3 regions of the Erythrobacter sp. W36 genome follow, and region 2 is predicted to be linked to each of the others. Evidence: predicted binding sites of a transcription regulator. Region 2 holds the regulator's gene; each other region holds the start of a gene.
The links. Region 2 encodes LexA, which represses DNA repair genes until DNA is damaged. Its sites were predicted from a motif close to GTTCCNCNCTTGTTCT; they were not measured.
Positions count from the first base shown of each region.

Region 1: AC0V6U_RS07475 (putative DNA modification/repair radical SAM protein) is a predicted target of LexA. The motif match lies at 2,199-2,214, and genes of this name have one in related genera.
Region 3: recA (recombinase RecA) is a predicted target of LexA. The motif match lies at 1,755-1,770, and genes of this name have one in related genera.

Region 1 is NZ_CP200281.1:1,526,225-1,530,213, forward strand. Features, by position in the region: gene AC0V6U_RS07470 (UdgX family uracil-DNA binding protein) at 1-942, opposite strand, end outside; gene AC0V6U_RS07475 (putative DNA modification/repair radical SAM protein) at 939-2,183, opposite strand; gene AC0V6U_RS07480 (phosphoribosyl-AMP cyclohydrolase) at 2,477-3,046, shown strand; gene AC0V6U_RS07485 (PilZ domain-containing protein) at 3,136-3,459, opposite strand; gene AC0V6U_RS07490 (DUF6504 family protein) at 3,576-3,989, opposite strand, start outside.
Region 2 is NZ_CP200281.1:1,200,278-1,204,266, forward strand. Features, by position in the region: gene AC0V6U_RS05920 (hypothetical protein) at 1-123, shown strand, start outside; gene AC0V6U_RS05925 (ComEC/Rec2 family competence protein) at 344-1,675, shown strand; gene lexA (transcriptional repressor LexA) at 1,710-2,411, opposite strand; gene AC0V6U_RS05935 (molybdopterin molybdotransferase MoeA) at 2,544-3,254, opposite strand; gene AC0V6U_RS05940 (MoeA family protein) at 3,149-3,748, opposite strand; gene moaC (cyclic pyranopterin monophosphate synthase MoaC) at 3,745-3,989, opposite strand, start outside.
Region 3 is NZ_CP200281.1:953,321-957,309, forward strand. Features, by position in the region: gene AC0V6U_RS04740 (DUF4139 domain-containing protein) at 1-1,678, shown strand, start outside; gene recA (recombinase RecA) at 1,857-2,921, shown strand; gene alaS (alanine--tRNA ligase) at 3,152-3,989, shown strand, end outside.

The DNA of each region.
Region 1 (3,989 bases), 330 kb from region 2:
CGCGCGCGTCCCGCAATCGGCGATCGGGCAGTCGCGGCAATTGCGGGCCGCCTCAGCCAGCTCAGCCAGGCTATCCGGGAGTTCACGCGCCTCGCGCGTTCCGGCTGCCACCATGTTCGCCTCGCGTGCCTGCGCCCCGGCGATCAGGTCGGGAATGAGTGCAGCCTCCGGCATGTTCTTCCAGTATTTCTTCGGCATTTCAGACAGCATCGCACCGACTTTCAGCCGCGCCGGATTGAAGATCGATGCGTAATACGACTTCCACAGCTCCTCCACTGGATCGCCATCCGGCGCATCGCTGCGCTGCGCGGGGCCGCTTTCCCGCATGGTCTCACCATCCCAATGGAGGCAGCCGCGCGGGGTCAGGATCGACCAATTCATGTTGGCAAAGCGCCGCATGAAAAAGCCCGCATTGGCGCGCACGATATGATGATCCGGCTCAAACCAAGCGACATAATGCTCGCCACCCGCACCATCCTCAACTTGGCGAAAGCGGACAAAGGCGTGCATTTTGTGGCTGTCGCGGCGCACCGACTTGTCGAGCTCCTCCACCCGGCGCACATCGAGGTCGGTCTTGTCCTCCATCATGCGCGGATTGCTCTGAAGCCGCCACAGCAGACGGTAGAGCAGCGCAAAGCGTTCTGGATCGGAATGCAGCGCCGCATTGCGCGCTAGGCTCAGGAACCGCTTGCTCGCCCGCGCAGGCCGGGAATCTCGATCTGGCACGGGCAGACGCTTGGCTAGCCCGGAAGCGCCGTTTTGCGCAAACAGATCGCCCGTCCCACCTGGCTCGATCCAAGAGACTCTGTCTGGAGGCACTTCGCATTGGACCAGCGCACGCGCCTGGTCCCGCCAAAACGCAAAATCATCCGGAGCTGGCAATTGCACAGCGTAATGCGCGCCCATGGACGGCGCCCGTGTTGAGAGGGCCTGCCCGCTCATGATGCAAACAGCTCCAGCTGTTCCTGCTTAGGCGCGAGCAGGCTGCGCAAATCCGCCCGGTCTGTCAGCGTCGTCGGGCGCCAATCAAGCGCGGTAATAAAGGGGCGCACCTTGGCGATCGATTGGGTCAGCCGCGCCACGTCATCAAGCCGCAGGGTCCGGTGCCGCCGTGCAGCAATGATGCGCCGCACCGCTGTCGGCCCCAACCCTGGCACGCGCAGCAGCATCTCTTTGCCCGCGCGGTTCACATCCACCGGGAATGTCCCGCGAAATTTGAGCGCCCAGGCAAGCTTCGGATCAATATCGAGCGGCAGATTGCCATCCGCATCCGTCGCCTCGCACACCTCGCCCGGCGCATAGCCATAAAACCGCATCAGCCAGTCAGATTGATACAGCCGGTGCTCACGCAGCAAGGGCGGGCGTTGCAACGGCAAAACCGCGCTGGCATCGGGAATGGGCGAAAAGGCGCTGTAATAGACCCGGCGCAAACCAAAGGAATCGTAAAGCTGGCTCGCCTTGCCAACGATATCCGCATCAGACGCCCGGTCCGCACCGACGATCATCTGGGTCGATTGGCCCGCCGGGGCAAAGCGCGGTGCGTGGCGAAAGCGTTTGCGCGCATCCTTTGCCTCGATGATGTCGTCCTTCGTCTTGGCAATCGCGCCTTCGATCTGCCGCTCGTCTTTATCAGGCGCGAGGCGGGTCAGACCGCTGGTCGTTGGCAATTCGACATTGATGGAGACCCGATCAGCATACAGCCCCGCCTGGCGCACCAGCTCCGGATCCGCCTCGGGAATGGTCTTTAAGTGAATGTAGCCGCGAAAATCATACTCCTCGCGCAGGATGCGAGCGGCCTCGACCATCTGCTCCATCGTGAAATTGGAGCTTTTGATAATGCCCGATGAGAGGAACAGTCCCTCGATATAATTGCGCCGGTAAAAATTGAGCGTCAGGTCCGCAACCTCTTGCGGGGTGAAGCGCGCACGCCGCACATTCGAGCTTTTGCGGTTGATGCAGTAGTGGCAATCGAAAATGCAGTGATTGGTCAGCAATATTTTGAGCAATGAAATGCACCGGCCATCTGGCGCATAGGCGTGGCAAATGCCCATCCCCTCGGTCGATCCGATCCCTTTGCCGCCCAGCGAGTTCTTTTTCGCCGTCCCCGAAGACGCGCAAGAGGCATCATATTTCGCCGCATCAGCGAGAATCTCGAGCTTTTCTAAGAGCGATTTTTGAGCCATCGGAACATCCCTTTTGTTCCTTATATGTTCTAATTGAGCTCAGTAATAGTGCGGAATTTGCAACCGCAAATCGAACGAGTAGCGATGCCTCACTGAGGGTCGATATCCGCCGCTCATAAAAGAAATCAGACAAAAACGCTCCGATACGGGAACCTCCTCAGCCGTAGTGAGTATTTTGCACAAGTCCGGGCCCCTCTGGCGAGCAATCGTGCTCGTGATGTCGGACGGTAACATGCGGCCATGACCGCGCATCTATGACGGGGGCGCCACGCTCCCCCGCAAGGGAGTATGAAATGAAGAAGTTTGTTTGTGTTTCTGTACTCGGAGCAAGCGCTCTGACACTGGCAGCTTGCGGCGAGACTGCGACTGCTTCGGCCGACGGTTCCGACAGCAACCCAATCACTGCAGCAGAAGTAGAAGCCGCTCAGCAAGCATGGGGCGAAGGCATCGTCGCCATCGGCGCGACCTTCACCGAAGAAGGCGATTTCCGCGCACGCGCTGAAGAGCACATCAACACCCACTATGCTTACGGCGATGACGCGACGATCCTGTTCAAGCCGACTTTGGCCGCTGAAGATCAGTTCCGCGAGAGCTTCGATGAAGCGCTCAGCTATTTCGTAGGCACCGAAGGCACTGAAGATGGCGGTTTCGCGATCGCCCCTTACACCGCAGTGCGCTGGGAAAATAACGGCACCGTGATCGACGAAGATGGCGATATGGCGGTTGCCATGGGCAATTACTTCTTCACCGGCACCGATGGAAACGAGACCAAAGTTGAGTATTCATTCGCCTATGAAAAAGACGAAAATGGCGAGCTGAAGATCGTTCTTCACCACAGCTCACTGCCTTTCAATCCGAGCTAATCGCTCAAAATTGACACGCTGAATGGGGTCGGTGCCTAGCGGCATCGGCCCTTTTTGCGTTTAGCGATGGTGAGATTTGAAGCGCGGGCTTACTTTTTGCCCGGATCGAAATCGCTCAGGCTGACGCCGTTCTGCTTGCATAGGTGATCAATGATCGCTGCGTGCATCTGGCCTTCAAAGGCAACACCAGCGAACTCGCCTTCAACCCAGGCGATTGTTCCCATTGGCGCGTTGATACCATCAACCTTCATCACCACTCGGTCGCCGATGCTAGCAAAGCCAGACTTGGCTTTGATCTTGCAGCCCCCTTCGGAGATGTCGATCAGATCAACAAACACCACGCGCGAGCGAACGCGGCTTTTGACCATCAGGCTAAGCGGCTTTCTATCGGCCGTACGAGGGATGCTGTGCATGTTCATGCTGCCTACGTAGCCAAAAACCGTAAACGAATAATAACCGAGGCGTTGAGGGAGCGCACAAGACACAGTTAACGCCGCGCATGCTTAGGCGGCGCTGAGTAGCCAGAGAGCTAGGCGCACAGCCCCTGCAAATACCATGCAGGCATACCTCCGCGCCCATCATCAGCGAGGCCGTGGCGATAGATCCAATAGCGCTGCCCCTTGGCATCTTCGATCCGGTAATAATCGCGTAAACGCACGCTGGAGCGCTCCCGCCACCACTCGGGCGCAATCCGTTCAGGCCCCTCTACGCGCACCACTTCGCGCACTTTTCCGCGCCAGCGAAATCGCTGAGGATAGCCATCAGGCGAGGCGTAAAGCACAGAAATGACCTCTGCTTTATCAAGCATTTTTAATGGTCTGCGGTAGAATTCTAATGTATCTTGCGAAGCCGCCTGATGCTCAAGCGGGGGCACCCAGACCTGCGCGCGCTCGGGAATATGGCTGGCGTGCGGGATCGGCCGTCGCACCGCCTCTGGGCCAAG
Region 2 (3,989 bases):
CCGCAAGATCCGCATCAATGTACCACAAGACAAGGTGGTCGACGGTTTGAGCGAGGGATCGGTGGTGCGCCTGCGTGCGCGCTTGATGCCGCCTGCCTCGCCGATGTTGCCGGGTTCCTATGATTTCGCCCGCGCCGCCTGGTTTCAAGGGTTAGCCGCCACTGGCAGCTTGGTGGGTGAGATCGAGCTCATGGAGGGTGGGCGTGACACGGGCGCTATCCCAAAGATTCAGCGCGTGCTGTCGGCCCACGTTCGCGAGCGGGTGGACGGTTCAGCAGGGACAATCGCGGCGGCTTTCGCGAGCGGCGATAGGGGCGGGATTGCAGAGGCCGACGAAATCGCGATGCGCGATGCGGGCCTAACTCACTTGCTCTCAATCAGCGGGTTGCATGTGAGCGCGGTGATCGCGGCGGCCTATTTGGTGACCTTGAAGTTGCTGGCTCTCTTTCCGGCGGTGGCGCTGCGTGTGCGTCTGCCAATCCTAGCCGCGGGGGCGGGGGCATTGGCAGGGGTCGGCTACACGCTGCTGACGGGGGCAGAGGTTCCGACCGTGCGCAGCTGCGTCGCGGCGATGCTGGTGCTGATTGCGCTCGCGATGGGGCGCGATGCGTTGTCGCTCCGAATGGTGGCGATGGCGGCAATTTTCGTGATGCTGCTTTGGCCGGAATCGGTGGTTGGACCGAGCTTTCAAATGAGCTTTTCCGCAGTCATCGCGATTGTGGCGCTGTCGAGCTCTGGGCCCGTGCGCGCATTCCTCGCCGCTCGGGAGGAGACATGGCTGAGGCATGTCGGCAGGCGGGTGATCATGCTGTTCATCACCGGCCTGGTGATCGAGATCGCGTTGATGCCGATTGTCTTGTTCCATTTCCACAGGGCAGGGGTTTACGGTGCATTTGCCAATGTCATCGCGATCCCGCTTGTCACCTTCATCTCCATGCCGCTTATCGCATTTGCGTTGTTCCTCGATCTGATCGGCCTTGGCGCGCCCGCTTGGTGGCTGGTTGAGCGGTCGCTCGAGCTATTGCTTGCGATTGCGCATTGGACATCGAGCCAGCCCGGTTCGGTCAAGCTAATGCCGCAGATGGGCAGGCTCACCATCGCGCTGTTTGTCATCGGCGCGCTGTGGCTTGCGCTGTGGAATGGGCGCGCGCGATTGCTGGGGTTTGCGCCCGTTGCTGCGGCTTCGATCATGCTGATGGTGACGCCAATTCCTGATGTGCTGATCGGGCGCGATGGTCGCCATGTTGGTGTGACGATGGATGACACGTTGTTGTCGCTGCGCAATTCGCGTTCTTCCTATGCAAGAGACAACCTGCTCGAACTCGCCAGCGTTTCTGCTGATCCCATTCCGATGGCGGAATGGCCCGGCGCACGGTGTTCTACCGAGTTCTGCCTTCTCCAGATTGAGCGCGGAGGCCGCGACTGGACCATACTGATGGCGAGAAACCGAGAGCTGATCGAGGAACGCGCGCTCGCCGCCGCTTGCGCGAGAGCCGACATCGTCGTGGCTGACCGTTACCTGCCGTGGTCTTGCAAACCCAAATGGCTCAAAGCCGATCGCGGGTTCCTGCAAGAGCACGGAGGGCTGGCGCTCGATCTGTCATCGGAGCGGATTACCAGCGTCGCCAGCTCTCAAGGCCAGCATGGGTGGTGGCGCGGGAAAGCCGACGATTAAGTCAGCCACCCCGCGCGACCTATTCACATCACAATCAATGGTAGCGCCGCAGGAGGCCTGCGAGCTTGCCCTGAACCTGGACTTCACCCGGTTGATAGACCTGCGCGTCATAGGACGCATTGGCCGGATCAAGTCGCACAGTCCCGCTGTCGCGGTGGAGGTACTTAAGCGTTGCTTCCTCGCCCCGCACCAAGGCCACGACGATCTCGCCATCGCGCGCCGAGTCCGTGCGCTTAACCAGCGCAAAGTCACCGTCGAAGATGCCGGCCTCAATCATCGAATCGCCAGACACCTCAAGCGCGTAATGCTCGCCCGGTCCCAGCAATGCCGCCGGCACGGGAAGGCTGCTTTGGCCCTCAAGCGCCTCAATTGGAGCGCCCGCCGCAATCCGACCATGCAATGGCACCTCGATCACGTCATTTGCGGGCTCTGGGCTGGTGTCATTCGCGCTGGGCATGGATGTCGCCCGAGAGACCACATCATTGGCCACCGCCGCCGCAGCGCGCGGAGCAGGCGTTGCATCCTCAGGCTGTTTGATCACCTCCAGCGCGCGGGCCCGATTGGGCAGTCGCCGGATGAAGCCGCGTTCCTCCAAAGCCGAAATCAGTCGGTGCACACCCGACTTGCTCTTAAGGTCGAGCGCTTCCTTCATTTCTTCAAAAGAGGGTGAAATTCCCGTCTCTTCAAGCCGCTCTTGGATAAAGCGGATCAATTCGTGCTGCTTTGCCGTCAGCATTACGATAGTCTCCCTAAAACAGGTCGATCGCCCCAGCGCCGGTTAGGGTGGCGAGGGACCATTTCGCGCACCAATAACGTGAACGAATGCGGAACAATTAGGAAACTTCATTCACCGAGTCAAGTCGGCAACTCACGCAATACCGCCATTCTCGAGGGTTAATGCGGTAACGAGCTCTCCAGCGCTCGCCGCATCCGCGCCCTCGCGCCGCACGATCAGGCAGTTCGCCGCAGCCAATGCCGCGAGCGCGCTGGAGTCCTGAGAGCCTGCGCGGCGCACCGTGCGACCATCGTGAACAGCGCGCAGGAACTCGCGCCGCTTGCCAATCGCTGGCAGGCCCTCCGCCAGAGGCAATGTCAAAGCTGTGGGCAGGGGAGTCGCAGCCCCCATCGCCGCTCGCACCAGCGGCAGAGCGAACAGGAAGCACGTCACGAAGCTCGAGACAGGATTGCCCGGCAGACCTAGGATCACTTGCCGCGTGCCACGCGCGCGCTCCCGCGTCGCTACCATCAGCGGCTTGCCGGGTTTGATCGCGACCTTCCAGAACGCGATTTCAGCGCCCCATGCCTCGAGCGCAGGCTGGATCAGGTCATGATCGCCCACCGATGCGCCGCCGGAGGTGATGAGAATGTCCGCATCCTCCGCCTTGGTCAACGCGCTCGCCAAGGCGCTGTGATCGTCTGGCACGGGGCCGATGCGCGCCACATCGCACCCGAGCGGGCGCAGCATGCTGGCGATCATCGCGCCGTTGCTTGCCGGGATTTGGTCCGCGCCGCATTGCTCTGGGTCTGCGGCCAGTTCGTCCCCGCTGTCGAGCACAGTAACGCGCGGAGCCGCTCGCACACTGAGCCGTCCGTGGCCCGCCGATAGCGCGAGCGCGAGTTGCCCTGGCCCGATGCGGGTGCCAGCGGTGAGGACCGTATCGCTTTCAGCAAAGTCGAAGCCGCGCATCCGCACGTGCTTTCCCGCCGCAGCGGCGTATCGCGGGCGGTCACCAGTGCGCCGTCCACATGCGCATTCTCCTGGATCAGCACGCGGTCCACGCCATCTGGCATATGCGCTCCGGTCGATATCCGTACGCATTCGCCGCTGGACAATGCGCCTGCGAACGGCGTGCCTGCTCGGCTCTCTCCCACGCGCTTCCACGGGCCATTACCGGCAATCGCATAGCCATCCATCGCTGACAGATCGGCGGGCGGCTGCGTGCGCCGTGCGGTGAGGTCCGTCGCTAGGTAACGCCCCAGCGCTTCCTCAGCGGGCAGCTCGCATGTCGCCATCTCTGGCGCGAGCTCCAGCAGCCGCGCCTGCGCGTCTTCCAGGGTTAGCAGAGCGCTCAAAGGTCGGCCTTCCAATGCCCGCTCTTGCCCCCGCGCTTCTCGATCAGGCGGACTTCGCCGATCACCATGCCCTTATCGACCGCCTTGGCCATGTCGTAGATCGTGAGCAGCGCGGTCGACACCGCGACCATCGCCTCCATCTCAACGCCCGTCTTGCCGGTCAGCGAGGCGCGGGCGGTTGCCCGGATCGCGTCCTGTTCGAAGGTGAAGTCGAGCTCCACCGCGTCGAGCGCGAGCGGAT
Region 3 (3,989 bases), 250 kb from region 2:
TGTCGGCTTGCCTGCCGCCGCGCAGGACAGCCCGGCGGTCAGCTCGCCCGAAGCGCAAGTTGCACCCCAAGTCCAAGCACCGCCAGCGCGGCAGGCCGTCGACGCTTCTGCGCCGCAATCGCTTTCGGTCACCGTCTACCGCGATCCGCGTAGGCAGCTTGGCCAAGAGATGAACCGCCGTTGGCCGCAAGGTTTCGCCATGATCAGCGAGACCCGCACGGTCACTCTGCCGCCTGGCCAATCGACCATCCGCTTTGAAGGTGTGGCCGAGGGTATGGTCGGCGTCAGCGCAATCGTCTCTGGCCTGCCCGGCGGAACGATTGAGAAGAACCGCAATGCGGACCTCCTCTCACCCGCGGCTCTTGTGAACGGCGCGCTCGGCAACCGTGTGACTTTGACGCGGACCAATCCTGCGACCGGTGTGGAAGAGGCTCAATCCGCGATCGTGCGCACGCGCGCGGATGGCGGTTTGGTGCTGCAAACCGACCAAGGATATGAGGCGGTGCGCTGCGCTGGCTTGCCAGAGCGATTGACCTTTGACGGCGTGCCAAAGGGTCTTTCGGCCAAACCCATCTTCACCATCGATACCCAGGATGCGAGCGGGGGGACATATGAAGTCGTCCTGACCTATCTCGCATGGGGCTTCGATTGGCAGGCCAATTACGTTGCAACCTTGCCTGACCCGGAGGACGGCGCGGCCGCGGGCGCAGCGCGGCGAGGGGAGAACGGCAATTTCAAACTCGGCCTGATGAGCTGGCTCACGATCCTCAATGACAATGGCCAAAGCTTTGACGATGCAGAATTGTTGGTGATTGCAGGCTCGCTCAGCGTGGTCAGTGATTTCCGCAGCCTTGCGACTCCGCCTCGGGCTGCTCCACTGCGCCTAACATGCTATCCAATTGGCAGCACGGCTGCTGGTTCTCCGGTTCCATCGCCTCAGTCGATCGTGGTGAATGGCCGCCGCAATGAGTTTCGGATGAAGCTCTCCGCTCCTTCACCAGTGATGGCAATGGCCGACGCGGCGGGTCCCGTTGGCGAAGCGGAAGTCATGCAAGCGGTGGAAGAACAGCTTGGCGACCTTAAGCTGTACCGCGTGCCAGAGAGGGTGAATGTCTCAGCCAAAGGGCTCAAACAGATCGCCTTTCTCAATCGGCAAGAGGTCGATGCGCGCTATCTTTACACGGTGAGCTGTGGATTTTCGGTCACGGGTGAAGGGCAGCCCAATCCTGGTTTTGAACGCGCAGGCATGTTGCTCGTTACCAAGAACGAGACTGAACGAGGGCTGGGCGTGGCGTTGCCTCAGGGCGGCCTCACTGTGTTCGAACCGAGCAGCTTCGGTCCGCAATTGGTCGCTGACGTTGATATGCGCGATTACGCTGAGGATCAGGACGTCGAGCTGGAAATGGGTGAGAGCAATCAGGTCTTTTCGAAATGCCTACCCGCCCCTGGCCCAGTGACGACCGGCAATATGAACAGCTGGTTCGGAAATGGCGCGGAGATCACCAACGCCAATTCGCATCCGATTAGTGTTCGGCTTGATCTTGGCGACTCGGCCATTTGGGAGGTGCGTCTCAAAGGCGCTAAGACTCGCATCAAAGATGGCCGGATTATTGCGGAAGTGGATGTTCCAGCCAACTCGGAACGCACGTTCCGGTGGTCAATTCGAGACCCCAGCTAACTTTTTTCTGCGGCTTTTCCAATGTAATTTCAGATGTTTGCGTGTTTCATCTGAACCGCCAGACACGATTTCTCATGTTCCCTACTTGTTCTTATGGAACAAAGTGGGTACAAGCTGTCTCCACAAGGGGTGGTCGATAACAATTTGTCGGCCCTAGGCAAGTCAAGGAGGCCATGCGATGTCTGCAAGTCTGAAATTGGTAGAAAAAGGAAAGACCGTGGACCGTCAAAAAGCGCTCGACGCTGCACTTGCGCAAATAGATCGCGCTTTCGGTAAAGGCTCAGCAATGAAGCTCGGCTCTCGCGAAGCAATGAATGTTGAATCCATTCCAAGTGGTTCGCTTGGACTGGATATCGCGCTTGGTATTGGCGGGCTACCTAAGGGCCGCGTTATTGAAGTGTATGGCCCAGAAAGTTCGGGTAAGACGACCTTGGCACTGCATGTGATTGCAGAGGCTCAAAAGGCTGGCGGCACGGCGGCTTTCGTCGATGCGGAACACGCGCTTGATCCAGTCTATGCCAATAAGCTGGGTGTCGACATTGATGAACTGATCGTCTCTCAGCCTGATACGGGTGAGCAGGCACTTGAGATTACTGACACGTTGGTTCGCTCCAATGCGATTGACGTGCTGGTGGTCGACTCGGTCGCGGCGCTTGTCCCCCGCGCAGAAATTGAAGGCGAGATGGGCGACTCCCACGTCGGCCTTCAAGCGCGGCTGATGTCCCAATCGCTGCGCAAGCTGACCGGGTCGATCAACCGTTCCAAATGCATGGTCATCTTCATCAACCAATTGCGGATGAAGATTGGCGTTATGTACGGCAACCCAGAGACGACGACTGGCGGCAACGCGCTTAAGTTTTACGCTTCGGTTCGTCTGGACATTCGCCGTACAGGCCAGATCAAAGACCGTGACGAAGTGGTCGGCAACTCGACCCGCGTTAAAGTGGTGAAGAACAAAGTCGCACCGCCGTTCAAGCAGGTCGAATTCGACATTATGTACGGAGAGGGCATTTCCAAGATCGGTGAGATCCTCGATCTGGGCGTGAAGGCAGGCCTCGTAGAAAAATCAGGCAGCTGGTTCTCCTACGACAGCGTACGGATTGGTCAGGGCCGTGAAAATGCCAAGACCTTCCTCAAAGAGAACACAGAGATGTGCAATCAGTTGGAAGCCGCCATCCGCGGCCGCACCGACGAGGTTGCCGAGGAGATGATGACAGGGCCGGACGCGGACTCTGACGACTGATCCTCAAGCGAGTGCGGTTATCGCATTCGGAAAATCGGAAAGCCGGCATGCGCCATCCCCCTTGGCGATGCCGGCTTTTCTGCGTCTGCTCTCCGCTTGGCCTATGCAAAATCGGCGGATGCGGGCCGGTCTGAAGCAGCACCGAACTTATGAAGAATTGCGAACTCAGTGTGCATTGATCACGCGGTGGCTTGTCGCTGACCGCGTGATTGCCTAACTGCATTCCCGCAATGACTTCGACAAACGATATTCGCCGCTCTTTTCTCGACTTCTTCGGGAATGCTGACCACGCTGAAGTGCCCAGTGCACCGCTGGTCCCCTATAACGACCCGACATTGATGTTCGTGAATGCGGGCATGGTGCCGTTCAAGAACGCATTTACGGGTCTGGAGACCCCGCCCGCACCGCGCGCCGCGTCATCGCAAAAGTGCGTGCGGGCCGGGGGCAAGCACAATGACCTCGATAATGTCGGCTACACTGCGCGGCATCACACCTTCTTTGAAATGCTCGGCAATTTCTCGTTTGGCGACTATTTCAAAGAGCAGGCGATCCTTAATGCCTGGACGCTGCTTACAAAAGAATGGGGCCTTCCCGCAGAGAGACTCACCGCGACCGTCTATCACACCGATGACGAAGCGTTCGATCTGTGGCGCAAGATATCTGGTCTGCCAGAGGAACGGATCATTCGCATCCCGACCAATGACAATTTCTGGTCAATGGGCGATACCGGACCATGCGGTCCATGTTCGGAAATCTTCTATGATCACGGCGAGCATATCTTTGGTGGCCCTCCGGGTAGCCCAGACGAAGACGGCGACCGCTTTGTAGAGATTTGGAATCTCGTCTTCATGCAGTTCGACCAGAAGGCGAGCGGCGAGCGCACTGATCTGCCGAGCCCGTCGATTGATACCGGTATGGGCTTGGAGCGCATCGCCGCTGTTATGCAGGGCGTGCACAACAATTATGACACCGACACGTTCAAAGCGCTGATCGCGGCCTCGCAGCAACTCACTGGCGTGGGTAGCGAAGGCGATGCTGTCGCGAGCCACCGCGTGATCGCGGACCATT